DNA from 3 places in the Cellulomonas sp. URHB0016 genome. Region 2 is predicted to be linked to each of the others. Evidence: predicted binding sites of a transcription regulator. Region 2 holds the regulator's gene; each other region holds the start of a gene.
The links. The regulator LexA, encoded in region 2, represses DNA repair genes until DNA is damaged. The targets are predictions, from matches to a motif close to TCGAACANNTGTTCGA.
Positions count from the first base shown of each region.

Region 1: the regulator LexA is predicted to act here: its motif matches at 4,675-4,690, upstream of ACVW07_RS02325 (Rv2578c family radical SAM protein).
Region 3: the regulator LexA is predicted to act here: its motif matches at 4,376-4,391, upstream of uvrA (excinuclease ABC subunit UvrA).

Region 1 is NZ_JBSRZU010000001.1:491,129-501,421, reverse strand. It holds gene ACVW07_RS02345 (DUF349 domain-containing protein) at 1-1,475, opposite strand, end outside; gene ACVW07_RS02340 (peptidylprolyl isomerase) at 1,472-2,254, opposite strand; gene ACVW07_RS02335 (MBL fold metallo-hydrolase) at 2,414-3,157, shown strand; gene hisS (histidine--tRNA ligase) at 3,202-4,596, shown strand; gene ACVW07_RS02325 (Rv2578c family radical SAM protein) at 4,699-5,760, shown strand; gene aspS (aspartate--tRNA ligase) at 5,946-7,748, shown strand; gene ACVW07_RS02315 (GNAT family N-acetyltransferase) at 7,745-8,548, shown strand; gene ACVW07_RS02310 (MMPL family transporter) at 8,713-10,293, opposite strand, start outside.
Region 2 is NZ_JBSRZU010000001.1:4,320,285-4,330,577, reverse strand. It holds gene nrdR (transcriptional regulator NrdR) at 1-437, opposite strand, end outside; gene ACVW07_RS19860 (LysM peptidoglycan-binding domain-containing protein) at 556-966, opposite strand; gene lexA (transcriptional repressor LexA) at 1,297-2,052, shown strand; gene ACVW07_RS19850 (L-lactate dehydrogenase) at 2,157-3,158, opposite strand; gene ACVW07_RS19845 (ATP-dependent DNA helicase) at 3,229-5,364, opposite strand; gene hflX (GTPase HflX) at 5,454-6,974, opposite strand; gene ACVW07_RS19835 (class I SAM-dependent methyltransferase) at 7,082-7,693, shown strand; gene ACVW07_RS19830 (thioredoxin family protein) at 7,722-8,030, opposite strand; gene dapF (diaminopimelate epimerase) at 8,036-9,055, opposite strand; gene miaA (tRNA (adenosine(37)-N6)-dimethylallyltransferase MiaA) at 9,052-10,008, opposite strand; gene ACVW07_RS19815 (YbjN domain-containing protein) at 10,013-10,293, opposite strand, start outside.
Region 3 is NZ_JBSRZU010000001.1:418,675-428,967, reverse strand. It holds gene ACVW07_RS02030 (TerC family protein) at 1-397, shown strand, start outside; gene ACVW07_RS02025 (TerC family protein) at 408-1,514, shown strand; gene ACVW07_RS02020 (YciI family protein) at 1,537-1,827, opposite strand; gene ACVW07_RS02015 (acyl-CoA dehydrogenase family protein) at 1,913-3,070, shown strand; gene ACVW07_RS02010 (GNAT family N-acetyltransferase) at 3,074-3,592, shown strand; gene ACVW07_RS02005 (MBL fold metallo-hydrolase) at 3,602-4,297, opposite strand; gene uvrA (excinuclease ABC subunit UvrA) at 4,422-7,283, shown strand; gene ACVW07_RS01995 (acetyltransferase) at 7,280-7,933, shown strand; gene ACVW07_RS01990 (OsmC family protein) at 7,956-8,483, opposite strand; gene uvrC (excinuclease ABC subunit UvrC) at 8,607-10,293, shown strand, end outside.

The sequences.
Region 1 (10,293 bases), 3.8 Mb from region 2:
GCCTCGGCGACGAGAGCCTCCTTCGCCGCCTTCGCGCTCGCGTTGCGACTCTCCAGCTCGGCGAAGAAGTGCCGGCGCTCCCGGTCGAACGTCGTCCTGGCATGGCTGAACCGCTTCCAGAGGGCCTCCTCCGTCGGCCGGTCCAGGCGGGGTCCGGTGCGCTGGGCCTCTTTCCACTGGTCCAGGAGGGTGCGCAGCTGCTCGCCCGCGGGTCGCCACTGGATGCGCGACGGGTCGGTCGACGCGACACGCTCCGCCTGCTCGACGATCTCCGTGCGGGCCACGACCGCGGCCTCGCGAGCGGCCGCGCGCTCGGCCTCGGCGACGGCACGTCGTTCGGCGGCTGTCTCTCGCAGCGCGTCGAGGCGGGTCCGCAGACCGTCGAGGTCGCCCACCGCGGCGGGCTCCGACAGCTCGTCGGTGAGGCGGGCGAGCGTCTGGTCGATCTCCTTGACGGACAGCTCGGTCCCGGTCAGCCGTGCCTCGAAGAGGGCCACCTTGGCCTGCAGGTCGAGGAACCGGCGGACGTACAGCGCGAGCGCCTCGTCAGCGGTCGCGCCAGGGAACTGGCCGACGACCCGTTCGCCCGCGGCCTCCCGGACGTACACGGTGCCCTCGTCGTCCACGCGGCCGAACGTCGTCGCGTGGGCCGCCTCGGCCGCATCGAGCGGCGGAGGCGTCGGCGCGACCACGGCGGGCGTGCCCGTCGACGGCGGTGCGGCCGGGTGAGCCGGAGGGTGCGGCACCGGACGCGGCCGGGGTGTCGGGTGCGCAGAGGCGGGCGTCGGACGGGCCGCGCCGGGAGTCGTCACGGTCGTCGCCGCCGGCTCCTCGCTGGCGGCCGGTCGACCCTCCTGCGCCTGGTCCGCGGCGGGCTCGCCCTCGGGGGCCTGGTCCGCGGCCGGCTCACCTTCCGCGGCACGGTCCTCGACCGCTGCGCCGTCGTCGGTGGCCTCGCCGTGCCCCCCGTCGACGGGCTTCGCCTCGCCGTCGGCGGCGACGGCTTCGCCGCCGGCCTCGTCGGCCTCAGGGGCGACCGCCGCGGCCTCGTCGGTCACCGCCTGCTCCTCGACGCCCGCGGTGTCGCCCTCGATCGGCTCCGGCGTGGGCTCACCGAGCGAGACGGGCTCGTCGGCCGACTCCTGTACCGGCTCGTCCACGGGTTCGGTCGCGGAGTCCTCCACGGAGCTGTCCACCGAGCCGCCCACCGAGTCGTCGGCCGACTCCTGTACCGGCTCGTCCACGGGTTCGGTCGCGGAGTCCTCCACGGAGCTGTCCACCGAGCCGCCCACCGAGTCGTCGGCCTCGACCGCCGAGCCACCGGCAGCGGCGTCCTCGGCTGCATCGGGGAGGGCCTCGCTCGCCACGTCCGGCGCGCCGGCGACGGCGCCCGTCTCGCCGTCCGGCTCGTGCGTCGAGGAAGCGACCGTTGCCGTCTCGTCGGGCTCGGACGCCGGTGCGGGGGTCTCGGTCATTGGGTCTCCACTCCCTCGATGATGACGTCGGTCGTCGGGGCCGTGAAGCTGCCCTTGTCGACGGTGCCCGCGTCAGCGATGGCCTGCAGCACGTCCATGCCGGACGTGATGTGGCCAAACACGGTGTAGCCGCCCGCCGAGTCCGACGGGATGGTGCTGTCCTCGTAGACGAGGAAGAACTGGCTGCCCATCGAGCTGCCGTCGTTGCCGACGCGCGCCATGGCGATGGTGCCCGCCGGGTAGACGTCGTCGGCCGGCGCGTTCTCGACAGGGCCCCAGGTGTACCCCGGGCCCCCCTGGCCGGTCGCCGTCGGGTCCCCGCACTGCAGCACGTGGATGCCCTCGGTCACCAGCCTGTGGCACGACGTGCCGTCGAAGTAGCCCTCCTGGGCGAGCGTCACGAAGTTCGCGACCGCCTGCGGTGCCGCGGCGCCGTCGAGCGAGATGCCGAGGGGTCCCTGGCTGAGGTCGATCGACCCGGTCCACTCGCGGCCCTCCGCGAGCGACGCGGCAGGCAGGACGCCACCGTTGCCCGTGCGGGGCGTCGCACTCGTCTCGGGGGTCGAGGCGTCGGTCGGGACCGCCGTGGTGTCGGCTCCGGGCGTCGAGTCGTCACGCGTGAGCGCGATGGCTGCGACGATGCCGATGACGAGGACGAGCGCACCGGCGACGCTGCCGGCGATGACCCGTTGACGGTGACGGGCGCGGGACCGGGCCTGGCGCTCCTGCCACTTCTCGTAACGGCGGCGCTCGTACTCACGCTCGCGCTTGCTTGACACGCACACACTCCTCGCGTCGAGGTGCGGTGGGGCAGGAGCACTACCTGCCGCACTGCACGAAGGGACCCGGGACAGTCTAGGCAAGCGAGGGCCCGGACGAGCCAACGACCGACGCGCGGACGTCGGCGCGTCGATCCGGGACCGTCTAGCGTGCCGTGCATGCAGCTCTCGACAGTGGTGGCACCGGTGTTCGCGGCGCGGTGCACGCTCGTCGTGGCGGAGCACGGGGACTGCGTGGTCGTCGACCCGGGCGCGGGGGTCGCCGGTCAGGTGACGGAGCTCGTCGAGCGCCACGGACTTCGGCCCCGGGCGCTGCTCGCCACGCACGGTCACGTGGACCACACGTGGGACGCGGCCGCCCTGGTCGAGCGGTTCGACGTGCCGTTCCTCCTGCACGCGGGCGACGCGTACCGGCTCGCGGACCCGTTCGGCACGCTGGGCGTGCTCGGGGGACCGTCACCGCACGACCCCTCCGGACCCTTGGCGCAGGCGCTGGCAGCGGCCGGTGTCGCGCCGTCGGCGTACCAGATGCCCGAGCGCGTCGAGGCGTTCGGGACCGCGGTGGGCACCAGGTCGGACGACGTCGCCCTGGCATTCGGCTCCGTGCACCTCGTCGCCCGGCACGCGCCCGGCCACACGGAGGGGTCGACGCTGTACCTGCTCGACGTCGACGGTGCAGGTCTGGTCGCTCTCACGGGCGACGTCCTGTTTGCCGGCAGCATCGGTCGCACGGACCTGCCGGGCGGCGACGAGGCGGAGATGGGTCGCACCCTGCGCGAGGTCGTCGCGACGCTCCCGCCGCAGACCGTCGTGCTGCCCGGGCACGGCCCGGGGAGCGACGTCGCCACGGAGCTGGCCACCAACCCCTACCTGCGCGCGGCCGCCCGGCAGGCGCCCGCCTGAGAGCGGAGGCGTCGGGCCTGCGGAGTCTGGAAGGATCGGGCCCCATGGCCAGACCGACCCCCCTGTCCGGATTTCCTGAGTGGCTCCCCGAGGGCCGCCTCGTCGAGCAGCACGTGCTCGACGTCCTGCGCCGCACCTTCGAGCTCCATGGGTTCGCGGGCATCGAGACCCGGGCGGTCGAGCCGCTCGACCAGCTGCTGCGCAAGGGCGAGACGTCCAAGGAGGTCTACGTCCTGTCGCGCCTCCAGGAGGACCCGGACGAACCCGCCGCCCGCGGGCACCGGGAGGCCGAGCGTGGCCTCGGTCTGCACTTCGACCTCACCGTGCCGTTCGCGCGCTACGTGCTCGAGAACGCCGGACACCTCGCGTTCCCGTTCCGTCGGTACCAGATCCAGAAGGTCTGGCGGGGCGAGCGCCCTCAGGACGGGCGGTTCCGCGAGTTCGTCCAGGCGGACATCGACGTCGTCGGTGCCGGTGCGCTGCCTTACCACTACGAGGTGGAGCTCCCGCTCGTCATGGCCGAGGCGCTGGGCGCGCTCCGCGACATCGGGATGCCGCCCGTGCGGATCCTGGTGAACAACCGCAAGGTGGCGGAGGGGTTCTACCGGGGACTCGGGCTCACCGACGTCGACGCGGTGCTCCGCTCCGTCGACAAGCTGGACAAGATCGGGCCGGATGACGTCGCTGCGCTCCTGGTGGCCGACGCGGGCGCGACCGACGCGCAGGCCGCCGCCTGCCTCGAGCTCGCCGCGATCTCGGGGGCCGACGAGACGGTGATCGACCGGGTCCGGGCGCTCGCCACGCAGCACGGCGTGGTGCACGAGCTGCTGGACCAGGGTCTCGCCGAGCTCGGCGCGCTCGTGCATGCGGCGGCCGAACGTGCACCGGGCGTCGTCGTGGCCGACCTGAAGATCGCGCGCGGCCTGGACTACTACACGGGGTCGGTCTACGAGACGGTGCTCGTCGGGCACGAACAGCTCGGCTCCATCTGCTCCGGCGGGCGCTACGACACGCTCGCGTCCGACGGCACCACGACCTACCCCGGCGTCGGGCTGTCCGTCGGCGTCTCCAGGCTGGTGTCGCGCCTCCTCGGGGACGGTCTCGTCCGTGCCACCCGTGCGGTCCCCAGCGCCGTCCTGGTCGCCGTCACGCAGGAGGAGGACCGCGGCCGGTCCGATGCGGTCGCAGCCGCCCTGCGTTCCCGTGGGATCCCGGTCGAGGTCGCCCCGTCGGCCGCCAAGTTCGGCAAGCAGATCCGGCACGCGGACCGTCGCGGCATCCCGTTCGTCTGGTTCCTCGGGCAGGCGGACGACGAGGGCGTCGTTCACGGGGACGAGGTGAAGGACATCCGGTCCGGCGAGCAGGTCTCCGCCGACGCGGCGTCCTGGCGGCCGCCGGCCGAGGACCGCTGGCCGCGCGTGGTCCCCGCGGAGGGCTGAGCGCGGCACCGAGGGACGGTCGGGGCGGGCGAGGTCTGGAGTCTTCGGGCAGCGCGCGGAGCACGGTTGACGCGGCGGTCGAACACATGTTCGACTGGTGGCATGAGGTGGGACGGGCAGCGGCTGACGGCGGACCAGGACGAGGGGACCTTGCCCGGGCTCCCGCTCGCCGGGCTCGTCCGCACGGTGCGGACGCCGGACTTCGCCGGCGTGACGTTCCACGAGGTGCTGTGCCGCAGTGCGCTCAACAAGGTGCCCGAGGCGTCTCAGATGCCCTTCCGGTGGACCATCAACCCGACGCGGGGTTGCCTGCACGCCTGCCGGTACTGCTTCGCCCGGCCCACGCACGAGTACCTGGAGCTCGGTCCTGGCGTCGACTTCGAGACGCAGATCGTCGTCAAGACGAACGTGGTCGAGGTCCTGCGTGCGGAGCTGGCACGCCGGTCCTGGGCGGGTGAGCACGTCGCACTCGGCACCAACACCGACCCGTACCAGCGCGTCGAGGGTCGCTACATGCTGATGCCCGGGATCATCGAGGCACTCGCGAGCAGCGGGACGCCGCTGTCGATCCTCACCAAGGGCACCTTGCTGCGGCGCGACCTGCCGGTGCTGGTGGAGGCGGCCGCCCAGGTGCCCGTCGGGATCGGGGTGTCGTTGGCCGTCGGCGACGAGGTCCTCCAGCAGAGCGTCGAGCCGGGCACGCCGACACCACGCGCTCGGCTCGACCTGATCCGTGCGGTCCGCGACGCCGGCCTGCCGTGCGGCGTCATGGTGGCGCCGGTGATGCCGTGGCTGACGGACGGGACGGAGCAGCTCGACGACCTCCTGCGCCGGCTGGCCGACGCCGGCGCCAGCGGCGTGACGGTCCTTCCGCTGCACCTGCGCGGGTCGGTGAAGCCGCTGTTCCTCGCGTGGCTCGCCGAGCACCACCCGGGCCTCGTCGCGCGCTACGAGGCGCTGTACGGCCCGCGCGCCACCGTGCCGGCCGAGTACGGCCGCTGGCTGCGCGACCGGGTGGCGCCCCTGCGCGTCCGGCACGGATTCGGCTCCTCGTCAGGGCACCGCGAGGACCGTGGCGAGGGGGCCTACCCGGACGGCAGCATGCCGTGGCGGCGGATGGTCGCTGCGCCGGATCTGCAGGTGGCGCAGCCGACGCTCTTCTGATGACCGGCTGGTCCTGTCCCGGCGCCGGCCGGGCCGCCGCGACGCGGTGACGGCACGGGTACGCGGGGCGGTATGGCGCGAGGTATGCGAGGCGGTGTTGCACGGCGTCCCCGCAGGCGGCGGGCACTAGGATCGTGCGGGCGCCCGACGGGCGCGACACCACTTCCGATCACGAAGGACCTTCCGTGCTCCGTACCCACACGGCCGGCTCGCTGCGAGCCGAGCACATCGGCACCACCGTCACCCTCACGGGTTGGGTGGACCGCCGTCGTGATCACGGCGGCGTCGCGTTCGTCGACCTGCGGGACGCGTCGGGGATCGCCCAGGTCGTGATCCGGGACGAGGCCGTGGCCCACGGTCTGCGTGCCGAGTACGTGCTGAAGGTCACGGGTGTGGTGGGACGCCGTCCGGAGGGCAACGAGAACGCGCACCTCGCCACGGGCGAGGTCGAGCTCGTCGCGGCGGAGGTCGTCGTGCTCAACGAGGCGGCCCCGTTGCCCTTCCAGGTGTCGTCGTCGCTCGACGAGACCGTGGGGGAGGAGGCCCGGCTCAGGCACCGCTACCTGGACCTGCGCCGTCCGGCGCCCGCCCGGGCCATGCGGCTGCGGGCGAAGGCGAACCAGGTCGCCCGTGCGGTGCTCGACGCGCAGGACTTCGTCGAGGTCGAGACGCCGACACTGACCAGGTCGACGCCCGAGGGCGCCCGCGACTTCCTCGTCCCCGCGCGTCTCGCGCCGGGCTCCTGGTACGCGCTCCCGCAGTCCCCGCAGCTGTTCAAGCAGCTCCTCATGGTCGGTGGCCTGGAGCGGTACTACCAGATCGCCCGGTGCTACCGCGACGAGGACTTCCGGGCGGACCGGCAGCCGGAGTTCACGCAGCTCGACGTCGAGATGAGCTTCGTCGAGCAGGACGACGTGATCGCCCTCGGCGAGCAGATCATCGTCGCCCTGTGGCGTCTCATCGACGTCGAGATCCCGACGCCGATCCGTCGGATGACCTTCGCGGACGCGATGGCGCGCTTCGGCAGCGACAAGCCCGACCTGCGGTTCGGGTTCGAGCTCACCGAGCTCACCGAGTACTTCCGGGAGACGCCGTTCCGGGTGTTCCAGGCCCCGTACGTCGGCGCGGTCGTCCAGCCGGGTGGCGCCGCGACGCCTCGCCGTGGCTTCGACGCCTGGCAGGAGTGGGCGAAGCAGCGCGGCGCCAAGGGTCTCGCCTACGTCACGGTCGGCGAGGACGGCGAGCTCGGCGGCCCGGTCGCCAAGAACATCACCGACGCCGAGCGGGCCGGTCTCGCGGCCGCCGTCGGGGCGAGCCCGGGTGACGCGATCTTCTTCGCCGCGGGCTCGGTCGCCGAGGCGCGATCGCTGCTCGGCGCCGCACGGCTGGAGATCGGCCGCCGTGGTGGCTTGATCGACGAGGACGCCTGGGAGTTCGTCTGGGTCGTGGACGCACCGCTGTTCAAGCCCACCGGCGAGGACGACGACGTCGCCGTCGGTGGCGGCGCCTGGACCGCCGTCCACCACGCGTTCACGTCGCCGACGCCTGAGTGGATCGACACGTTCGAGCAGGACCCGGGCAAGGCGCTGGCCTACGCCTACGACATCGTCTGCAACGGCAACGAGCTGGGCGGCGGCTCCATCCGTATCCATCGCCGGGACGTGCAGGAGCGCGTCTTCGAGATCATGGGGATCGGTGCCGCCGAAGCGCAGGAGAAGTTCGGCTTCCTGCTCGACGCGTTCCAGTTCGGGGCCCCGCCGCACGGCGGCATCGCATTCGGCTGGGACCGGATCATGGCGCTGTTGACGAAGTCGGAGTCGATCCGCGACGTCATCGCGTTCCCGAAGTCCGGCGGCGGCTACGACCCGCTCACGGCGGCGCCGGCGCCGATCACGCCCGAGCAGCGCCGGGAGGCCGGTGTGGACGCCAAGCCGAAGCCGTCCACGCCGCCCGCAGCAGGGTCGGCAGGGGAGCGGCCGACCGCGTGAGCGTGCCGCTCGACCGGCTTCCGCAGGCGTGGCGTGGCCACCGCGTGCTCGCGGGTGTCGACGGGCGCTGGCAGGACGCCGTCGTGGTCGGCGACGACCGTGGCGTGCTCCTGGCGTCGCCGTCGCCGCGCGGCCCGTTCCTGCTGGCCCTCGGGGACGGGGCAGCCGTCGAGCGGCTCGTGGCGGACGCCGCCGCGTGCCGGCTGGAGGTCGGATCACCGCTGGCGCGAGCCGGGTTCGTCGACCGGGCCGGTTGGCTGAACGTGTCCCGTGGCACCAGGCTGTCGGAGGCTGTCCTCTCATCGCTCGGGCTGGCGCCGTTCTCTACGTGGGACTGGTTCTCGACGGACGAGGCACCGCCTCCGCATGACGGCGAGGGGGCCGTGCGCCGTCTGGACCCGGTGGCTGAAGCAGCTGCGATCGGTGCCTGCCTCGACTCGGCGAACCCGGCGACGACCGCGGACCCGGCCAGAGCGGGTGAGGCCGGCTGGTGGGGCGTCGACGGCCCGGACGGCCTGGTCGGGGTGGTCGGTGCGGCGCGTCGAGGGGCCCGGGACGGCGCGCAGTCGTGGCACCTGCACGGCCTCGGCGTGGTGCCGGACGCCCGTGCGGCCGGTATCGGCTCGGCCCTGACCACGGTGGCCGTCCGGCGGGCGTTCGTCGAGGGTGCCTCGTTCGTCAGTCTGGGGATGTACGCGGAGAACGTGGTCGCCCGTCGGCTGTACACGCGCCTCGGCTTCTCCCTCGACACGGAGCTCGCGTCATACGGGCCTGCGGGCATCTCCCGGCCTCCGGCCTGACCGGGCGTCCGACACGGGCGGTCGCGTCACCAGCGTCGCGGCGGGGGGGGGGCGGTCCCGGTGAGGCTCTCGTGCGCACCCGATACCGGGTCCTCGTCCGGCGGCAGCACGGGGACGCTCGCTCGCGGCCGCGCCGTCATGACGTGACGCCGGACGTCGGGCCCCTAGTGGCTGATCGAGAACCGGGCGTGCAGTCGGCGCAGGAACTTCGGCGCCCACCAGTTGGCGCGCCCGAGGATGGTCATGGTCGCTGGTACGAGCAGCAGCCGCACCAGGGTCGCGTCGACGAGCACGGCGACGGCGAGCGAGAAGCCGACCTCCTTGATGACGAGCATCTGCCCGGCGACGAAGCCGGCGAACACGACGATGACGATCGCCGCCGCCGAGGTGATGATCCGCCCGGAGCGCTGCAGGCCGAGCCGCACCGCCGCGTCGTTGGGCAGCCCGCTGTCGTAGAGCTCCTTGATCCGGGAGAGCAGGAACACCTCGTAGTCCATCGCGAGCCCGAACGCGAACGCGATGACGAGGGCGACGACGTACGTCTCGATGCCGCCGGCCGACGTGAATCCCAACAGCCCGGACAGGTGCCCGTCCTGGAACACCCAGACCAGCACGCCGAGCGACGCGGCCAGGGAGATCACGTTCGTCAGCAGTGCCTTGACCGGCACGACGACCGATCCGGTCATCAAGAACAGCAGCACGAGCGTGGCTCCGGCGACGATCCCGACGGCGAGGCGCGCGCGGTCCCCGAGCGCCGCGGTGAAGTCGATCTCGGTGGCGGCCTGACCGGTCACCCACGTCGGGAAGGGCGCGTCGAGCGACCGCACGTCCCGCACCACCGAGCGCGCCGCCGCGCCGCCCGGATCGTCGGTCTCGGGCCGCACGCCGATCACCACGTAGGAGCCGAGCACGGACGGCGGGTCCACCGACGCGACGCCGTCGACGTCCTCCAAGGTCGCCGTCCAGGCGGTCGCCTCCTCGAGCGTCGTCTCCGCGACGACCGTGACCGGCGGGGTCGTCGACGCGGGGTACTGGTCGGCCAGCAGGTCCACGAACTCGCGTTGCGTGCTGCCGGCGGGCAGCAGCTCCGTGGTGGAGTTGCGCAGCTCGATGTGGGCGAGCGGCAGCGCGAGCAGGCCCAGCACGCCGAGCGATCCGAGCAGCACCAGCCAGGGGTGGCGCTGGACCCGCTCCGTGCTGCGGGAGAAGGCGCCCTCCTCGGACTGCACGTCGGACGTCCGGGCCAGGACGGACCGCAGGCCGGGGATCCGGGAGAGGATGCTCGGCTTGATGAGGCGGCGTCCGGCCAGGACCACGAGGGCGGGGACCAGCGTGAGTGCCGTCGCGACGGCCACGACGATGACCGCGACACCTGCGGCGCCGATCGCCCGCAGGATCTGGGGCCGGAACACGAGCAGTCCGGCGATCGCGATGGCCACGATGACGGCGGAGAACGTCACGGTGCGGCCCGCCGTCGCCATCGTGCGCTCGAGAGCGTGGATCACGGCGCCGTCGCCTCGGCGCCGTCGGCTGCCCGCGCCGCCGTCGGTGTCGACGAGCTGATGCAGCTCCTCGCGGAAGCGGGAGACGATCAGGAGCCCGTAGTCGATGGACAGCCCCAGACCGAGCAGGGTGACGACGTTGACCACGGACGCGTCGAGGTCGAGCACGTAGGAGAAGCCGAGCAGGACGGCGAGGCCGCCCGCGATCGACGCGAGCGCACCGGCCATCGGCATCGCGGCGGC
Region 2 (10,293 bases):
GCGCGCAGCACGGTGATCGCCGCCTCGAAGTCCTCCAGGGAGTCGAACGCCTGGTACACGCTCGCGAACCTCAGGTAGGCGACCTCGTCGAGCTCCCGGAGCGGACCCAGGATCGCGAGCCCGATCTCGTACGCGTCGATCTCCGCCGAACCCGAACCGCGGAGCGCCTCCTCGACGCGTTGCGCGAGGAGCGCCAGGTCGTCCTCGCTCACAGGCCGGCCCTGGCACGCCTTGCGCACGCCCCCCGTGATCTTCGCCCTGCTGAACGGTTCGGTGACGCCCGAGCGCTTGACGACCGAGAGGCTCGCGGTCTCCACGGTGCTGAACCGCCGGTTGCACTGGGGGCACTGGCGGCGTCGCCGGATGGACGAGCCGTCGTCGGACGTACGGGAGTCGACCACCCGGGAGTCTGGATGTCGGCAGAACGGACAGTGCACCGCGATCCCCTTCGAGCTGACCTGACGACGCGGGACCGCGTTCGCCGTGGACGTCCAGGCGACGCTAGGCCACCGCCTTCGCCGCGTGCAAGGCGACCCGTGACCTGGAGACCGACGGTCAGGCCACAGGGACGACGATCGACTGCCCGGCCATGAGGCCGGCGCTCGGCAGGTTGTTGAGCTCGACGAGCCGCACGACCACGTCCCGCACGTCGTCGCCCGGACCTGCGACCTCACGCGCGATCCCCCAGAGCGTCTCGCCCGGCTGCACGACATGGCGCACGACCTCGACCGCTCCGGACGGCCCGTCGGCCGACGCCCGGCCCGCCTGCCACGGCACGATGCCGGCGCCCACGACGAGCAGGGTCAGCACCCCGAGCACGATCCGGCCCCGGGCAGTGAGGCGGAGCGGACCGTCACCGGCCGGAGTCGACGCGCGACCGGCGGGCGGGCGACCGGCACGGCGGACGGAGGATGCGAAGCCGGGCGCCCGGCCGAGCCAGGGCTGGTCGGTCACCAGTGCGGTCATCGTCGCTCTCTCCCTTACGTCCGGGCCGGCGTCGGGGCCGGTCTCGCTGCACGGTGCGGCGCTCCGCGATCCCCGTGTTCGAACGGGTGTTCGTCGAACGTCTGTACGATGTCTACCACTCACCGCCGACACGTGTCGAGACCGGATCGAACATGTGTTTGATCTGGACGACTGTGATCTCTACGCTGGCGGTGCGGGGACAGCCCACCACCGACCACTGACAGGACGGTGACCGGTGCGGGAGTGCTCGCAGGGCGACCAGCCCGAGAGCCGTCGGCGGCTCGCAGGACCGGACAGGGAGCCCACGCGGCCCCGACCAAGGAGGGTGCAGTGGCGGACACACGGGACGCGTCCCGGCACGACGCAGATCTGGCGACCATCTACGAGCTGCCCGACGGCGCCCAGGGACCCGACGAGCTCTCGGCGCGGCAGCGCCTGGTCCTGGACACCATCCGGACGTCCGTCGAGTCGCGCGGATATCCCCCGAGCATGCGAGAGATCGGGAAGGCCGTCGGACTGACGAGCCCGTCGAGCGTCAAGCACCAGCTGACCGCCCTGGAGCGCAAGGGCTACCTGCGCAGGGACCCCCATCGGCCCCGGGCGATCGAGGTCGTCCACCCCGACGACTCGCGCGGCGTCGGGGCCTGGACGGCTCCCGACGGGACGCGCAGCGGGCTGCTCGGCGGGATGGACGGAGACGAGTCGGTGCCCACGCCGTCGTACGTGCCCGTCGTCGGGCGCATCGCGGCGGGCGGTCCGATCCTCGCCGAGCAGGTCGTCGAGGACGTGTTCCCGCTCCCCCGCCAGCTCGTCGGCGACGGCGAGCTGTTCCTGCTCCGCGTGAGCGGCGACTCGATGATCGAGGCGGCGATCTGCGACGGTGACTGGGTGGTCGTCCGACGCCAGCCGGTCGCGGAGAACGGGGAGATCGTCGCGGCCATGATCGACGGCGAGGCGACCGTCAAGACGTTCAAGAGAGCCGACGGCCACGTGTGGCTGCTGCCGCACAACGCCGCGTACTCGCCGATCCCGGGCGACGACGCCACCGTGCTCGGTCGGGTCGTGAGCGTGCTCCGCAGCCTGTGATCGCCCCCGGGTGCCCGCGTCGCGCGGGCACCCGGGGCTCCACCGGGGATCCCGGACCCGTCAGGCGTCCCGTGCCTCGCCCGCCCGGTGGCGACACCGCGGAGTCAGAGGCCGAAGCGCTGCGCGACGGAGCGCAGCGCGTCCGCCGAACGACGCAGCCCGGCGAGCTCGTCCACGGACATCGGCACCGCGAGCCGGTCCATCACGCCTCGCGCGCCGACGATCGTCGGGACGGACAGGCAGACGTCGCTGATCCCGTAGAAGTCGTCGAGCAGCGACGAGACCGGCAGGACGCGGCGCTCGTCGTTGAGGATCGCCTCGATGATCCGTGAGCCGGCCAGCGCGACGGCGTAGTTCGTCGCCCCCTTGCCCTCGATGATCCGGTACGCCGAGTCGATGACCTCGCGGGCGATGACGTCGCGGAGCTCTGCGGTGAGCGGCCCGTGCCCACCGAGACCGTCCCACTCGAGCAGAGGGACGGCCCCGATGCTCGCGGAGCTCCACAGCGGAAGCTCGCTGTCGCCGTGCTCGCCGGCGATGTACGCGTGGACGTTCTGGACCGCGACGCCCGTCTGCTGGGCGATGAGGTAGCGGAGCCGCGACGAGTCGAGCACCGTGCCGGAACCGAACAGCTGTGTCGGGGGCAGCCCGGAGAGCTTGAGCGCGGCATAGGTGACGATGTCCACGGGGTTCGTCACCATGACGTAGATCGCGTTGGGCGCGACCTCGACGAGCGAGGGCAGCACGGTGCGGACGAGCGAGATCGTCGCCTCGGCGAGATCCATCCGGCTCTGCCCGGGCTTCTGCTTGGCACCGGCGGTGAACATGACGACGTCCGCGTCGGCGCACACCGCGATGTCGTCCGAGCCCACGACCTCCGCCATCGGCATGAACTGGATGCCGTGCCCCAGGTCCAGGACCTCGGCCTGCACCTTCGCCGAGTTGATGTCGTAGAGCGCGACGGTCCGGGCGGCGCCACGCATCAGGGCGGCGTACGCCATCGTCGACCCGACCGCGCCCGCACCGACGATCGCGAGCTTGGACGTGCGGCGGCGTGGTGGTGACGGTGCCAGCTGTACCTCGTCGCTGTCGCGGCTCTCGGTCATGCATCCTCCTCGGATCGCACGGCTGCGCGGTGCTGCCGACGTGTTCGGCACCCCCGCCGACACGTCGAGGCTAGCCGGACGCGGCCAGCCGCCGCAGGGCGGAGACGGCCACGTCCCGCTCGGTCGTCCGCCAGAACTCCGGCAGCGACCGCGCCAGGAACTCGCCGTAACGGGCCGTGCTGAGCCGCGGGTCAAGGACGGCGACGACGCCCCTGTCCTCGACGGTGCGGATGAGCCGGCCTGCCCCTTGGGCGAGCAGGAGCGCCGCGTGCGTGGCGGACACGGCCATGAAGCCGTTGCCCCCCGCGGCGGCGACCGCCTCGGACCGGGCGGACCGGACGGGGTCGTCGGGACGGGGGAAGGGAATCCGGTCGATCAGTACCAGGCGGCACGCAGGTCCGGGCACGTCGACCCCCTGCCACAGCGACAGCGTGCCGAACAGGCACGTCGGCTCGTCGGCGGCGAACCGGGCCACGAGGGTCGGCAGCTGGTCGTCGCCCTGGAGCAGGACGGGCACGTCCAACCGGTAGCGCATGGCCGCCGCGGCGGCGATGGCCGCCCGCCGCGACGAGAAGAGGCCGAGCGTCCGTCCGCCGGCGGCACCGACGAGGGCCTCGATCTCGTCGAGCTGGGCGTCGGTGGCGGGCTCGCGTCCGGGCGGTGGCAGCCGTCGCGCGATGTAGAGGATCCCCTGGCGGGCGTAGTCGAACGGGCTGCCCACGTCGAGACCGAGCCACGGCGACCCGGCGGCACCGGACGCGGACCGCGTCGGCGCCATGGTCGTCGTTGACGTCGTGGCAGCGCCGTCCGAGGCACCGTCGACGACGAGGGACGGCGGGCCGACAGGCTCGGCGTCCGGCCGCACCTCCAGGCCGACGGCACGTGCCACGGGATCGAACGATCCCCCGATCGCCAGGGTCGCGGACGTGAGGACGCCGGAGCGCCCGGCCAGCAGGTTGCTCCGGATGAGACCGTTGACGGCGAGCGGCGCAGCGTGCAGCCGGGTGAGGACTGCTCCGCGACGGTCCTCGCTCCGGGCGCACCAGAGCACCGTGTGCCGGTTGTCCTCCGGGTCGGCCGCCATGCGCTCCGCGGTCTCGTAGAGCGCGAGCATGGCGGACGACGCCATCTTGATGCCGCCGTCGGCAGCCACCTGCTTGCCGCCCGTGGCGGTGTCGGGCCTCAGGACGCTGAGCAAGGTGCGCGACGCGTCGCGCACCGCAGCCACGGCGTCCCGCGCGCCGTCGGGCAGGCCCTGCGGGAACCGTCCCTCCGGAAGGTCGACGAGCACCGTCGCGAGCGCCTGGCCCGCGGAGTCGAGGTCGGTCGTCGGCACCCCGCCGTACCGCCTGGCGAGCCGGGCCGCGTGGTCGACGCTGGCGAGCGACAGGTCGGAGGTCGCCTGGGCGGTCACCCGGTCCGTGAGCTCGTGGGCCTCGTCGACGACCAGGACGTCGTGCTCGGGCAGCACCCCCGGCGACCCGGACGCCGCGATGCCGAGCATCGCGTGGTTGGTGACCACGACGTCGGCGTCCCGTGCGGCGGCCCGGGCGCGCTCGGGGAAGCACTCGTCGAGCATCGGGCACCTCGAGCCGAGACACTCCAGCGACGTGACGGACACCTGGCGCCAGGCCCGGTCGCTCACCCCGGGGACGAGGTCGTCGCGGTCGCCGGAGCCGGTCTGCTCCGCCCACGCGCGCAGCCGGACGACCTGGTCACCGAGCGACTCGCCCCCGCCGCCGCGGCCGGTGCCGCCGAGTGCGGGATGCTCCGCGGCGCCGGCGTGCTCACCGAGGTCGAACAGGGTGCCCGCATCGTCCTCCGGGTACCCGCCCGCGACCTTGTGCACGCAGACGTAGTTGTGCCACCCCTTGAGCAGGGCGATCTTCGGTGCGCGGGGCAGCCGGGGCGCGAGCGCGTCCGCGACGAGGGGCAGGTCGCGCGTGATGACCTGGCGCTGCAGCGCGAGCGTCGCTGTGGATACGACGACCCGCTCGTCCGCCACGACGGCGTGCCGTACCGCGGGGACGAGGTAGCCGAGGGACTTCCCGGTGCCGGTGCCGGCCTGGACGAGCAGGTGCTCGCCGGTCTCCAGGGCGTGCGCGACGGCGAGCGCCATCTCGTGCTGGCCCTCGCGCCGCGACCCGCCGAGCGCGCCGACCGCCACGTCGAGCAGGTCGCCGACGGACGGGTCTGCGGGAGGCACCGCGTCAGCCTAGTGGGCGGCCGACGGGGTCCCGACCGGCGCGGAACCGCGGCCGCCGAGGCGAAGAGCGGGTCGACGGGTCGGTCGGGTCAGGCACGCGGCTGCGCGGCCGCCTGGAGCTCGGCAGCGAGGCCGGCGTCGACCCGTGCCCGCAGCGCGGTCCCGTCGGCGACGTGCTCCTCGGAGTCGATGTCGCCGTGCTCGTGGACGCGGCTCACGAGGTCGCCCCGGTGGTACGGGACGACCACGTCGACGGCGACGCCCGGACGAGGAAGCTGGTCGGCGACGAGCGCCTGGAGCTCCTCGATGCCCTCGCCGGTGTGCGCGGAGACCACGACCGAGTGCACCTCGCGGGACCTGAGCCGGGCGATGACCTCGGCCGAGGCCGTGTCGGCCTTGTTGAGCACGATGATCTCGGGCACGTCCATCGCGCCGGGGATGTCCGCGAAGACGTGCCGCACTGCGGCGATCTGCCCCTCGGGGTCGGGGTGCGACGCATCGACGACGTGCAGGATGAGGTCGGCGTCGGCGACCTCCTCGAGCGTCGACCGGAACGCCTCGACGAGCTGGTGCGGGAGCGCCCGGACGAACCCGACCGTGTCCGCGAGCGTGTACACCCGACCGTCGACGGTCTCGGCGCGGCGGACCGTCGGGTCCAGCGTGGCGAACAGCGCGTTCTCCACGAGCACGCCGGCGTTCGTCAGCCGGTTCAGCAGCGACGACTTGCCTGCGTTCGTGTAGCCGGCGATCGCGACGGACGGGATCGCGTGCTTCTTGCGCGACGCCCGCTTGGTGAGCCTGGCCGGCTCCATCGCGGCGATCTCCCGGCGCAGCTTGGCCATGCGGTTGCGGATGCGCCGCCGGTCGAGCTCGATCTTCGTCTCGCCGGGACCGCGCGAGCCCATGCCGGCACCGGCGCCGCCGACCTGGCCACCGGCCTGCCGCGACATCGACTCACCCCAGCCGCGCAGGCGCGGGAGCAGGTACTCCAGCTGAGCGAGCTCGACCTGCGCCTTGCCCTCCCGTGACTTGGCGTGCTGAGCGAAGATGTCGAGGATCAGCGCGGTGCGGTCCACGACCTTCACGCGCACGATGTCCTCCAGCGCTCGCCGCTGCGACGGTGCCAGCTCGCCGTCGACCACGACCGTGTCCGCGCCGACCGCCGCGACGAGCTGGGCCAGCTCGGCCGCCTTGCCCGAGCCCAGGTAGGTCCCCGGGTCCGGTGAGCGGCGCTTCTGCAGCAGTGCGTCGAGAACCTCGGAGCCGGCCGTCTCGGCGAGAGCGGCGAGCTCGCGCAAGGAGATCTCGGCCTCGTCGGCCGACCCGCTCGCCAGGCCGACGAGCACGACGCGCTCGAGTCGCAGCTGCCGGTACTCGACCTCGGTGACGTCCTCGAGCTCGGTCGACAGACCGGCGACACGGCGCAGCGACGTGCGCTCCTCGAGGTCCAGCTGGTCACCGTCGTACGACGAGTGGACGGTGCGGCCGTCGTGCACCGCCGTCCCGGCCCGGGCGAGCACCCGGGCGACGACGTCGTCGGCCACCTCCTGCGGCGTTCGAGGCGTCACGGCGACCTCGGCGTCGCTGGTGGTGTGCTGCGGGTCGTTCACGCGGTTCCTCTCGTCCGGGGGTGCCTCCAGGGTCGCACGCGCACCACGGACGGGCGACGCATTTCGCTCCGGGCCGAGCGCCCGCACGAGCAGGTAGGGTCGGCGCCGTGACCGGGCACGACCACTACTTCACCGCGCAGCCCGCGTCCACGGTCGAGCGCCGCTCGATCTCGGTCGAGCTGGCAGGCCGGACGCTGCAGGTCGAGACCGCCGGTGGGGTGTTCTCCCCCGACCACGTGGACCTCGGCACGCAGGTGCTGCTGCGGACGGCGCCGGCGCCGCCCCGCACCGGCGACCTGCTGGACCTCGGCTGCGGGTGGGGTCCCGTGGCCCTCAGCCTCGCCCTGGCGTCCCCGGGGGCGCGCGTCTGGGCGGTGGACGTCAACGAGCGTGCGCTCGACCTCGTGCGTCGCAACGCCGAGCGGCTCGGTGCCGACAACGTGGTGGCCGCGCTGCCCGACGACGTCCCCGACGACGTCGGCTTCGCCGCCATCTGGTCCAACCCGCCCATCCGGGTCGGCAAGGAGGCCCTGCACGAGCTCCTGCTGCGGTGGCTCCCGCGGCGGGCGCGCTCCGGCGAGGCGCACCTCGTCGTCGGGAAGAACCTCGGCGCGGACTCCTTGCAACGGTGGCTCGCGGCGCAGCTCGGCCCGGGCGTGAGCGTGGACCGGACAGCGAGCGCGAAGGGCTTCCGCGTCCTGGCGGTGCACGACCGCTGAGCCGGCGCGCCGTGGCGTCGGCCGCGCGTCAGCCGCCCGCGACGGCGATCGCCGCGCGGACCTGCGCCAGCGTCGGCGTGCCCGTCGCCCGGCGACGTACGGCACCCGTGGCGTCGAGCACGAGGACGGTCGGGGTGGTCTCGATGCCGAGCCGCTCGCCCAGCTCGAGGTGGCGGGCGACGTCGAGGTCCACGAACGCGACGCCCCAGGTGGTCGTGACCGCCCGCTCGACGACCAGCCGCGTGGCGCGGCACGGCGCGCAGAACGCGCTCGAGAACTCCACGACCGTGGCCCGCGCCCCCAGGGGTGCACCGAGCTCGGCCGGGGTGAGCTGCACGGCGGTCAGCGGCCGGCGGTCAGAGCGGTCAGGTCGACGGTGGCCTCCGCGACGAGCACGGCCGGACCCGCGAGCTCGACGTGCCCGTCGGGCAGCACCGTCACGCGCACCGTGCCGCCGGGCACCTCGACGAGCCACACGTCCGGCGCACCGGGCCCCGCCCAGGTCCGGACGGCGAGCGCCGCGGCGCACGCTCCGGTGCCGCACGAGCGCGTCTCGCCGACGCCCCGCTCGTGGACCCGCATCCGGACCCGCCCCACGAGCGCACCGTCCGCGGCCCGTTCCTCGCCCAGCGGGACGACGAGCTCGACGTTCGTGCCGTGCGGTGGCACGGGCGTGACGACCGGCGCGCGGGTGAGGTCGGCGGCGGCGAGCTCGGACTCGTCCGGCAGGGCGAGCACGGTGTGGGGGTTGCCGAGGTCGATGCTCAGCGCAGCGCGGGCGACCTCCAGGCCGGCGACCTCGACGTCCGCGTCGGCGCCGGCCTGCACGGCCGCCGCGCCGCCCGGGATCGACCAACGCCCCATGTCGACCGCGTACCAGACGTCGTCATCGACCCCGGCGGGCACCGGGACGCGCCGGACACGACGCACGCCCGCCCGGGTGCCGAGCGCGAGGGCACCCGCTGCGGGGTCCCACAGGCCGAGGCGCTCCAGGTAGGCCGCGAACACGCGCACGCCGTTCCCGCACATCTCCGCGACCGAGCCGTCCGCGTTCCGGTAGTCCATGAACCACGTGGCAGCGGGCTCCTCGGTGAGCGCCGCGACCCCCTCCGGGAGCCGCTCGCTCGCGACGACGCGGATCACGCCGTCGCCCCCCAGCCCCGCGCGGCGGTCCGCGAGCTCGCGCACGAGCGTCGCTCCGAGGTCGACGGAGCCCGTGCGGTCGTCCAGGAGGACGAAGTCGTTCTGCGTCCCGTGGCCCTTGGTGACCTGCAGGGTCGCCCCGTGCGCGGGCGCCCCGAGCGGGGCGGCGTCGGTCGTCGCAGCGGCGGAGGCCACCGTGGGAGCGGGCTGGGGGGTCACGAACCCAGACTACGACGCGGCGCCGGATCGTCCGTGGCAGGCCCGAGCCGCCCGTCGTCGGCCCGCTCGACGAGAGCGAGCGCGCGCCCGAGGAGGTCGGGGTCCTGCGCGTCGAGCCAGTGCACCCGGGGGTCACGGCCGAACCAGCCCATCTGCTTGCGAGCGAGCCGACGCGTGCCGGCCGTGATCGCGGCACGGGCCTCGTCGGGCGTCGTCTCCCCGCGCAGCATCGCCAGGACCTCGGCGTAGCCGACGGCGCGGGACGCGGTCCGGCCCAGACCGGTCGCGGAGAGCGTCCGGACCTCGTCGACCAGCCCCCGCTGCCACATCCGCTCCACCCGGGCGGCGACGTGCTCGTCGAGCGTGGGCCGGTCGCAGTCCAGCCCGATCTGCACGGCGGGCACCTCGTAGACGTGCTGGGGGAGCGACGCGGAGTAGGGACGGCCGGTGAGCGCGAAGACCTCCAGCGCCCGGACCACACGCCGGGCGTTGCGCGGCCCGATCCCCTCGGCTGCGAGCGGGTCGACGGCCGCCAGCTCGGCGTGCAGGGCCCGCGACCCCTCGGCCTCGACCCGTTCCTCGAGCCGGGCCCGGACCGCAGGGTCGGTGCCAGGGAACTCCATGTGGTCGAGGAGCGACCGGACATACAGGCCGGACCCACCGACGGCGACCGCGCGCCGGCCGCGGGCGTCGATCTCTCCCAGGGCCGCTCGCGCCCGGGCCTGGTAGTCAGCCACGGAGGCGTCCTCATGGGGGTCCAGCACGTCGAGCAGGTGGTGCGGCACGCCCTGTCGCTCGTCAGGGGTGAGCTTGGCGGTGCCGATGTCCATGCCGCGGTACAGCTGCATCGCGTCGGTGTTGACCACCTCGCCGTCGAGCGCGTGCGCGAGCGCCAGGCCCAGGTCCGACTTGCCGGTCGCCGTCGGGCCGACCACCGCCACGACCAGGGTCACGGCGTCACTGGTCGGCGGGGTACTGCTCGTCGAGCGCCTGGAAGAAGCCGAGAGAGGCACCCAGTCCGCATCGGATGTGCAGGTCCAGCTGCGCATCCGTGACCCCGTGCGTGTAGTCGACGCTGTGCTCGGTGTAGACGCGGACGACGTCGTCCTCGACGCGCACGTAGATCTTCGGCCAGATCACGTTGTCCGCCCAGCCGTTGGCGGCGAACAGCACCGAACCGAACTCGCTGCGCGGCAGCTCGCGCGCCCAGCGACCACGGATCTGGAGCACCTCGCCGT
Region 3 (10,293 bases), 3.9 Mb from region 2:
GGTCTCGATCGGGGCCACGGACGTGCTGTTCGCGCTCGACTCCATCCCCGCGATCTACGGCCTCACGGAGGAGCCGTACATCGTGTTCACGGCGAACGCGTTCGCGCTGCTCGGCCTGCGCCAGCTCTACTTCCTGATCGGCGGCCTGCTCGACCGCCTCGTGTACCTCTCCCAGGGCCTGGCGGTGATCCTCGGGTTCATCGGGGTGAAGCTCGTCCTGCACGCCCTGCACGTCAACGAGCTGCCGTTCATCAACGGAGGGGAGCCCGTCGAGTGGGCCCCCGAGATCCCCACCTGGCTGTCGCTCGCGTTCATCCTCGGCACCCTCGCCGTGGCGACGATCGCGAGCCTGCTGAAGACCCGGCACGACGACCGCGTGCCGTCACCCGAGAGCTGAGGACCACCCGTTGCACATCGACCCACTCGTCTGGCTGGTCTCGCTCGCGGTCGCCGGCGCGATCCTCGTGGTGGACGTCGCCGTCGTCGGCCGTCGCCCGCACGTCCCCAGCACCGCGGAGTGCCTGCGGTACCTCGCGCTCTACATCGGCCTGGCCGTGCTCTTCGGGCTCGGCGTCTGGGCCACGTCGGGCGCGCAGTACGCCGGCGAGTTCTTTGCCGGCTGGCTCACCGAGTACTCGCTCTCGGTGGACAACCTCTTCGTGTTCCTGCTGATCATGGGCCGCTTCGCGGTGCCCCGCGCCTACCAGCAGACGGCGCTGCTCGTCGGGATCATCCTCGCCCTCGTGTTTCGCGGGGTCTTCATCGCGGCGGGTGCGGCGGTCATCTCGTCCTTCAGCTGGGTGTTCTACCTGTTCGGCGCGTTCCTCGTCTGGACCGCGTGGAAGGTGTCCCGGGAGGGCGAGTCCGACGACGACGAGTTCCGCCCGCCGCTCCTCCTGCGCCTGGTCCAGCGCACGTTCCCGGCGTCGACCGAGTACAACGGCGTGCGGCTCACGGTGGTGTCGCACGGCAAGCGGCTGATCACGCCGATGCTCATCGTCCTCGTCGCACTCGGTGCCACCGACCTGCTGTTCGCGTTCGACTCCATCCCGGCGATCTTCGGTCTCACGAGCGAGCCGTACCTGGTGCTCATGGCCAACCTGTTCGCGCTGATGGGTCTGCGCCAGCTGTACTTCCTGCTCGGCGACCTGCTGAAGCGGCTCGTCTACCTGAACATCGGGCTGGGCGTGCTGCTCGGGTTCATCGGCGTCAAGCTGCTGCTCCACGCGCTGCACGAGAACGAGCTCCCGTTCGTCAACGGCGGCGACCCGGTCGCGTGGGCGCCCGACATCCCGATCTGGGCCTCGCTGCTCGTCATCGTCCTCACGCTGGGCGTGACGGCCTGGGCGAGCGTCGTGAGGTCGCGCAGCGACGAGCGGGCCGCGAACCGGTCCGGAGCCGAGCCCGACGTGACGCCCGAGGCGTCCGGGCCCGAGTCCGAGGACGGCGCGGACGACGTCGAGGGGTCCCACGGGGCCGGCGTGGCCGGGGGTGCCGACCGCGCTCGCCGCTGAACCGCGCGTGCAGCCGAGAGCGTCAGGCCGGGGTGCTCCACGGCCCGACCACGACGTCCCAGCTCCGCACGTCGGTGTCCCGGACGATGCCCTCGCGGACGAACGGGTCGGCCGCGACGACCGCGTCGAGCGCGTGCCGGTCGTCGGTGCGGAACACCAGCAGCGCACCCGGGACACCGTCGGTGAACGGGCCTGAGCCGAGCAGGACTCCCTGGCCGGCGAGGGTACCGAGGTAGGTACGGTGCTCGGGGCGGACGGCGTCGCGCACGTCGGTGCGGTCGTCGTAGGTGTAGCGGACGGCGTAGGTGGGCATGCGGGCATCCTGCCCGATCTCTGGTCGGACCGGTGTGCCGTACCACCGCCGGTCGACGTCGGGCCGCCGATGGCAGAGTGGCGTCATGGCCCGGACGCTGCGCACGCTGCTCACCGACGACCTGCTCGCCCGGGTGCATGGTCGCGCGGCCCGCCACGACCGCGACAACACCTTCCCGTACGACGACCTCGCGGAGCTCACCGAGGCGAGGTACCTCCGCGCGTTCGTCCCCGAGCGGCTCGGCGGCGCCGGCCTGAGCCTGGAGGAGGTCGCCCGGGAGCAGGTTCGTCTGGGTGCGGCGGCACCGGCGACGGCGCTCGCGGTCAACATGCACCTTGTCGTCACCGGCCTGGCGGCCCTGCTCGCGTCCCGTGGCGACGACTCGGTCGAGTTCGTCCTGCGCGACGCGGCGGCGGGCGAGGTGTTCGCGTTCGGCAGCTCCGAGGCGGGCAACGACCTCGTGATGTTCGGCTCGCGCACCCGGGCGGAGCGTGACGGTGCGGGCGGTTACCGCTACTTCGGGACCAAGATCTTCACCTCGCTCGCGCCGGTGTGGACGCGCCTGGCGACGTTCGGCCTCGACGACTCCGACAAGGACGACCCCCGGCTGGTGCACGGCGTGGTGTCCCGCGACGGCGTCCGGACGCGGGACGACTGGGACACGCTGGGCATGCGCGCGACGCAGTCGGCCACCAGCGAGCTCGACGGCGCGCACGCGCCCGCCGACCGGGTGTACCGGTCGCTGCCTCCCGGGCCGAGCGCCGACCCGTTCGTGTTCGCGCTGTTCGCGGTCTTCGAGATCCTCCTCGCCGCCGTCTACACGGGCGTCGGCCGCCGTGCGGTCGAGCTCGGCGCCGCCGCGGCGCGCCGGCGCACCTCGCTGAAGCACGATGGCCGCTCCTACGCGCAGGACCCGGACATCCGCTGGAAGGTGGCCGCCGCGGCGCTCGCCCAGGACGGCGCGGAGCTCCAGGTGTTCGCCCTGGCCCGCGACGTCGACGAGCAGGCCGACCACGGCCCGCGGTGGTTCGCCCAGCTCGTGGGTCTCAAGGTGCGGGCGACCGAGTCCGCCCGCACCGTCGTCGACCTGGCGCTGCGCGTCTCCGGTGGAGGCTCGTACTTCTCGGGGGACGAGCTCGGCCGGCTGTACCGGGACGTCCTCGCGGGGATGTTCCACCCGTCCGACGACGAGTCCGCGCACGCCACGGTGGCCGCCTCCGTGCTCGGACCGGTCGAGGAGTGACCCGTGCTCGTCCCCGACACGCTCGACGTCGCGACGTCCGCGGGCACCGTGGCGCGGCTGCGCCCCGTCGAGGAGGACGACTGGCGCCTCGACCAGGAGCTGTCCCGGGTGCCGGACGTCACCCGCTGGACGTACTACCCGCCGGACGTCTCCGAGGAGGAGGCGCGGCGTCGGGTGGCGCGCAACCTCGAGATCCGGGCGGAAGGGCGCGGCGCACGCTACATCGTGATGGCCGACGGCGTACCGGTCGGCACCATCGGAGTCGGTTCGCGTGTCTCCGGACCGTTCCTCTTCTACGCCCTGCTGCCGGTCGGCCGAGGGCGCGGCCTGGCGACGGCGGCGGTGTCCGCGCTCACCGCCTGGTTGCTGGCGCACGGCGAGAGCCTCGTGAGGGCGTCGACCATGGTGGGCAACTCGGCGTCCGAGCGAGTGCTGACCCGGGCGGGGTTCGAGCCCGGTGAGCTCGATGTGGAGCCCGACGGCGTCACGGTCCGGCGATGGGTCTGCGTCGCCGGACCGTGAGGAGCCGCGTCACCAACCGCGACGGCGCCACTCCTGCAGGTGAGGGCGCTCCGCGCCGAGGGTGGTGTCCCGTCCGTGGCCCGGGTACACCCACGTGTCGTCGCCGAAGCGGTCGAACAGGCGCGTGACGACGTCGTCGAAGAGCTGCGCGAACAGTGCAGCGTCTCCGTGGGTGTGGCCGACGCCGCCGGGGAACAGCGAGTCACCTGTGAAGAGATGGACGCGGCCAGGTGCCGACGAGTGTGACGGCTCCCGGTAGGCGAGCGCGACCGAGCCGGGGGTGTGCCCCCGGAGTGCGACCACCTCGAGAGTCAGGTGCCCGACGGCCAGGGCGTCCCCGTCCTGGAGGCGTCGATCGACCGTCACCCCCGTGGCCGCAGTGATCGCCTCCGCGTCCGCCGCGCCCGCGGAGACGGCTGCGCCGGTGACCGCCACGACGGACGGCAGCGCACGATGATGGTCGGCGTGGCGGTGGGTGAGGACCACGTGGTCCAGCCGGGCCGTCGGCGAGCCCTCGTGCACCAGGTGCAGGAGGCGGTCGGGCTCGTCGGCGGGGTCGAGCAGCAGCTGCGCGCCGTCGCGGCGGCACGTGAGCAGGTAGGCGTTGTTGTCCATCGGCCCGACCGCGACCTTGCGGATCTCGGCCTCGTCCAGCACCCGTGCCTGCGTCGGTCCGCCGACCGTGGCGTCGCCCGTGTAGGTCACATGCGTCCTCTCGGTGGAGAGCTCCCAGGATGACCTGGGCGGACGTCTTCGGCATGGCGAGCAGGGCTCCGGCTCGCGTCGAACAGGTGTGCGACTGTCGGCGGCGGGACGTAGACTTCCGGCCGTGAACGAACGTCTGGTGGTGCAGGGCGCCCGCGAGCACAACCTCCGCAACGTCGACCTCGACCTCCCCCGCGACAAGCTCATCGTGTTCACCGGGCTGTCGGGGTCGGGAAAGTCCTCGCTCGCGTTCGACACCATCTTCGCCGAGGGCCAGCGGAGGTACGTCGAGTCGCTCTCCGCGTACGCCCGGCAGTTCCTCGGGCAGATGGACAAGCCCGACGTCGACTTCATCGAGGGCCTGTCGCCGGCCGTCTCGATCGACCAGAAGTCGACGAACCGGAACCCGCGGTCGACGGTGGGGACCATCACCGAGGTGTACGACTATCTGCGCCTCCTGTACGCCCGCGCCGGCACGCAGTACTGCCCGGAGTGCGGCGAGCGCGTCACCGCGCAGACGCCGCAGCAGATCGTGGACCGCCTGCTCGAGCTCCCGGAGGGGACGCGCTACCAGGTGCTGGCGCCGGTGGTGCGCGGCCGCAAGGGGGAGTACGCCGACCTGTTCAAGGAGCTGCAGGCCAAGGGCTTCGCGCGGGCCCGTGTCGACGGTGAGGTCGTGCAGCTCACCGAGCCACCGACCCTCGAGAAGAAGCTCAAGCACGACATCGAGGTCGTGGTCGACCGCCTCGTGGCGCGCGACGGCGTGCAGCGACGGCTCACCGACTCCGTCGAGACGGCGCTCGGGCTCGCGGGCGGCATCCTGGTCGTCGAGCTGGTCGACGCCGACGCGGACGACGCGTCCCGCGAGCGCCGGTTCTCCGAGCACCGCGCGTGCCCGAACGACCATGTGCTCGCGCTCGACGAGATCGAGCCGCGGACCTTCTCGTTCAACGCGCCGTACGGTGCGTGCCCCGAGTGCACCGGCATCGGCACCCGGCTCGAGGTCGACCCGGACCTCGTGGTGCCGGACGAGGACCTCTCGCTCGACGAGGGCGCGATCGCGCCGTGGTCGCAGATCTCGAGCGAGTACTTCGCCCGGGTGCTGAGCGCGCTGGCCCAGGACATGGGCTTCTCGACGAGCGTCCCGTGGCGGGCCCTGCCGCAGCGTGCGAAGGACGCCGTCATGTTCGGCCAGAACCACGAGGTCAAGGTCCGCTACAAGAACCGGTGGGGCCGGGAGCGCCAGTACTCGACGGGCTTCGAGGGCGTCGTCACGTTTCTCGAGCGGCGCCACACCGAGACCGAGTCGGACTGGAGCAAGGAGAAGTACGAGGCCTTCATGCGCGAGGTCCCGTGCCCGGTCTGCCGCGGCGCACGGCTCAAGCCCGAGGTGCTGGCGGTCAAGGTCGGCGACCGGTCCATCGCGGAGGTCTGCGAGCTCCCGATCCGCGAGGCCCGCACGTTCCTCGACGGTCTCGTCCTCGGCGAGCGCGAGCGCGCGATCGCCGCCCAGGTGCTCAAGGAGATCCAGGCACGCCTGGGCTTCCTGCTGGACGTCGGCCTGGACTACCTCTCGCTCACCCGGCCGGCCGCGACCTTGTCGGGCGGCGAGGCGCAGCGCATCCGGCTCGCCACGCAGATCGGCTCCGGGCTCGTCGGTGTGCTGTACGTGCTCGACGAGCCGTCCATCGGCCTGCACCAGCGGGACAACCGGCGCCTCATCGACACGCTCACCCGGTTGCGGGACCTCGGCAACACCCTGATCGTCGTGGAGCACGACGAGGACACGATCCGCACCGCGGACTGGATCGTCGACATCGGCCCAGGGGCGGGCGAGCACGGTGGGCGCGTCGTGCACTCGGGCGACCTGGACGGGCTGCTGAGCTCCGCCGAGTCGGTCACGGGCGCGTACCTGTCGGGTCGCCGCGCCATCCCGATGCCGGCCGAGCGGCGGCCCGTGGACAAGAAGCGGCAGCTCACCGTCGTGGGTGCGAAGGAGCACAACCTGCAGGGCATCGACGTGTCGTTCCCGCTCGGGACGCTGACCGCCGTCACCGGTGTGTCCGGGTCGGGCAAGTCGACGCTCGTGAACTCGATCCTGTACACCGTCCTGGCGAACGAGCTGAACGGTGCCCGGCAGGTCGCCGGACCCCACAAGCGCGTCACCGGGCTCGAGCACCTGGACAAGGTGGTCCACGTGGACCAGGGGCCGATCGGGCGCACGCCGCGGTCGAACCCCGCGACGTACACCGGCGTCTGGGACCACGTGCGTCGGCTGTTCGCCGAGACCACCGAGGCCAAGGTCCGTGGCTACACGCCCGGGCGGTTCTCGTTCAACGTCAAGGGCGGCCGCTGCGAGGCGTGCTCCGGCGACGGCACGCTGAAGATCGAGATGAACTTCCTGCCCGACGTCTACGTGCCGTGCGAGGTCTGCCACGGAGCCCGGTACAACCGCGAGACGCTCGAGGTGCACTTCAAGGGCAAGACGGTCGCGGACGTGCTGGCCATGCCCATCGAGGAGGCTGCCGAGTTCTTCGCTGCCGTGCCGGCGATCTCGCGCCACCTGCGCACGCTCGTCGACGTGGGGCTCGGTTACGTCCGGCTGGGTCAGCCCGCCCCCACGCTCTCCGGCGGTGAGGCGCAGCGCGTCAAGCTGGCTGCCGAGCTGCAGCGACGGTCCACGGGCCGCACCATCTACGTGCTCGACGAGCCGACCACCGGTCTGCACTTCGAGGACATCCGCAAGCTGCTGGGTGTGCTGCAGTCGCTCGTCGACAAGGGCAACTCGGTCATCGTCATCGAGCACAACCTCGACGTCATCAAGAACGCGGACTGGGTGGTCGACATGGGGCCCGAGGGCGGCAACGGCGGCGGTCTGGTCATCGCCGAGGGCACACCGGAGCACATCGCGACGGTGCCCGCGAGCCACACCGGCCGGTTCCTCGCCGAGGTCCTGGAGCCCGTGGCGGAACGGGTCTCGGCGTGACCGCAGAGCGGCAGGGGGCGGGCGGTCCGCTCTCCGAGGAGGTCGGCAGCGAGCACGAGGACGTGGCGATCCTGCGCGAGGACGACGAGCGGGTCGCGCCGCTCCTGGCCGCGGGATGGACGGTCGAGTCCGAGTCGTGGGGTGCACGGTTGCACCTCACCGACGACGACCACCTCGCGAGGCTCGCCGCACGGGTCGAACAGGTCCGTGCGCAGGGCTGGCGGGTCGTGCGGTTGGGCCCGGACCAGGCCGAGGCGATCGTGGCGCTCGATGCGCTCTGCGCGGTCGACTACCCCTGGACGCCGGCGACGGCCCACGACGTCCCCGGCGTGGCCGAGCTCGAGAGCTCCCTCGCCCTGGGCGGCTGGTGGGCGTTCGGCGCGTTCGGGCCACTCGGGGACCTGGATGCGGTGACCGTGCTCTACCCCGCCGACGCCAGGGTCGACACCGAGTTCACGGTCACCCGCCGCGCGGTCCGCGGCCGTGGTCTGGCGACCGCGGTGAAGGCCGCGGCGGTCGTCGAGCTCGCGGCGCAGGGGCACCGGGTCTTCGGCACGGGCGGCGCCGCGGTCAACACGGCCTCGCTGCGCGCCAACACCGCACTGGGGTACGTCCTCGAGCCGCGGTGGCTGAGTCTGCGGCGGCCCTGACCGCGGACGGGACGGTGGTGCGTCAGCCGGCGCCGACGGCTCCGGCAGCAACGCGCCCGGTCCGGTACGGCACGGGCTCGTGGCGCACCGGGAAGTTCACCGACCGGGAGATGAAGCAGTGCTCGTGGGCCCGGTGGTGCACGTCGGACAGCAGTCCGTCGGTCACGGGCGCCCCGTCGGGCAGGTGCCGCCCGGCGGCCACGGTCACCTGCGGCCGCAGCACGACCTCCGTGAACTGTCCGTGGCCGGCCGCCTCGACCCGCATGGTGCCCGTCGCATGGTCCTCGTACGCGACGACGACGATCCCGGTGGCGGCCGCGAGGTGCAGGAACCACAGCATGTGGCACTGGGCGACGGAGCTCACGAGCAGCTCCTCGGGGTTGTAGCGCATCGGGTCGCCACGGAACGACGGGTCCGACGACCCCAGCAACGGAGGCTTGGCCCCGATGCGTACCTCGTGGTCGCGCGAGTACGCGGTGTAGCTCGTGGTGCCGTGCGAGCCGGCACCGGTCCAGGTGAGGTCCGCGGAGTATGTGTGCAGGGGGCCCATGCAGCCAACCTAGCCGCGCAGACCGCCCCTGCATGGCAGGACAGGGGACAGCTCGTCGCTCGTCGCGCGGGGGGACGGCCGGCCGGGTCGGCCACGTCGGTGGTGCGAACTAGGCTCGACGGCATGGCCGATCCCGCGACCTATCGTCCCGCTCCCGGGGAGATCCCGGAGTCGCCGGGTGTCTACCGGTTCCGCGACGAGCACGGTCGGGTCATCTACGTCGGCAAGGCGAAGAGCCTCCGGCAGCGACTGGGCAGCTACTTCCAGGACCTGGCGGGCCTGCACCCGCGGACGCAGACGATGGTGACGACAGCGGCCTCCGTGCAGTGGACGGTCGTCGGCACGGAGGTCGAGGCGCTGGCGCTGGAGTATTCCTGGATCAAGGAGTTCGACCCGCGCTTCAACGTGAAGTACCGGGACGACAAGTCGTACCCGTACCTCGCCGTGACGATGGCCGACCAGTTCCCGCGGGTCCAGGTGATGCGTGGCGCCAAGCGCAAGGGCACCCGCTACTTCGGGCCGTACGCCCACGCCTGGGCGATCCGGGAGACCGTGGACCTGTTGCTCCGCGTGTTCCCGGTGCGGACGTGCTCGGCGGGGGTGTTCAAGCGCGCTCACCAGCAGGGCAGGCCGTGCCTGCTCGGGTACATCGACAAGTGCTCGGCGCCGTGCGTGGGCCGGATCACGCCTGACGACCACCACCAGCTGGCGCAGGACTTCTGCGACTTCATGGCGGGGGACACGGCGAAGTTCACGCGCCGGCTGACCCAGCGCATGAAGGAGGCCGCCGCGGAGCTCGACTTCGAGCAGGCGGCACGGCTGCGCGACGACGTCGCGACCCTCGAGCGGGCCACGGAGCGCAACGCGGTGGTGCTCGCGGACGGGACGGACGCCGACATCTTCGCCCTGGCAGGTGACGAGCTCGAGGCCGCGGTCCAGGTGTTCCACGTCCGGGACGGGCGGATCCGCGGGCAGCGCGGCTGGGTCGTGGAGAAGGTCGAGGACGTCGACGACGCCACCCTCGTCGAGCACCTGCTGCAGCAGGTGTACGGCGCCGACGAGGAGAACTCGGCCGTCCCGCACGAGGTGCTCGTGCCGACGCTTCCCCCGGACGTGGAGCAGGTGCAGGCGTGGCTCGGCGGGCTGCGCGGCAGCCGGGTGCAGGTGCGGGTGCCGCAGCGCGGCGACAAGCGGGAGCTCGCGGCGACGGTGCACCGCAACGCCGAGCACGCCCTGGTGCTGCACCGCACGCGTCGGGCGGGCGACCTCACCACACGGAGCCAGGCGCTCCGCGAGATCCAGGAGGCGCTCGACCTCGCCACGGCCCCGCTGCGGATCGAGTGCTACGACGTCTCGCACAACCAGGGCACGTACCAGTCGGCGTCCATGGTGGTGTTCGAGGACGGCATGGCACGCAAGAGCGAGTACCGGCTCTTCACCGTCCGCGGGCCCGAGGGGCAAGGAGCGCGCGACGACACGGCGGCGATGCACGAGGTGCTCACGCGCCGGTTCCGTCGCTACCTGGCCGAACGCTCCGACGCGCCCGACGTGGAGCTGGGACTGGGCGACGAGGACGACGAGGCGCCGCGCCGTTCGGGGCCGGTCGACGAGGCGACGGGAAAGCCCGCGAGGTTCGCGTACCCGCCGAACCTCGTGGTGGTCGACGGCGGGCCGCCGCAGGTCGCGGCAGCCGCCGCGGCGCTGGCCGAGCTGGGCATCGACGACGTGGCGCTGTGCGGGCTCGCGAAGCGCCTCGAGGAGGTGTGGCTGCCGGGTGAGGCGTATCCGGTGATCCTGCAGCGCAGCTCGG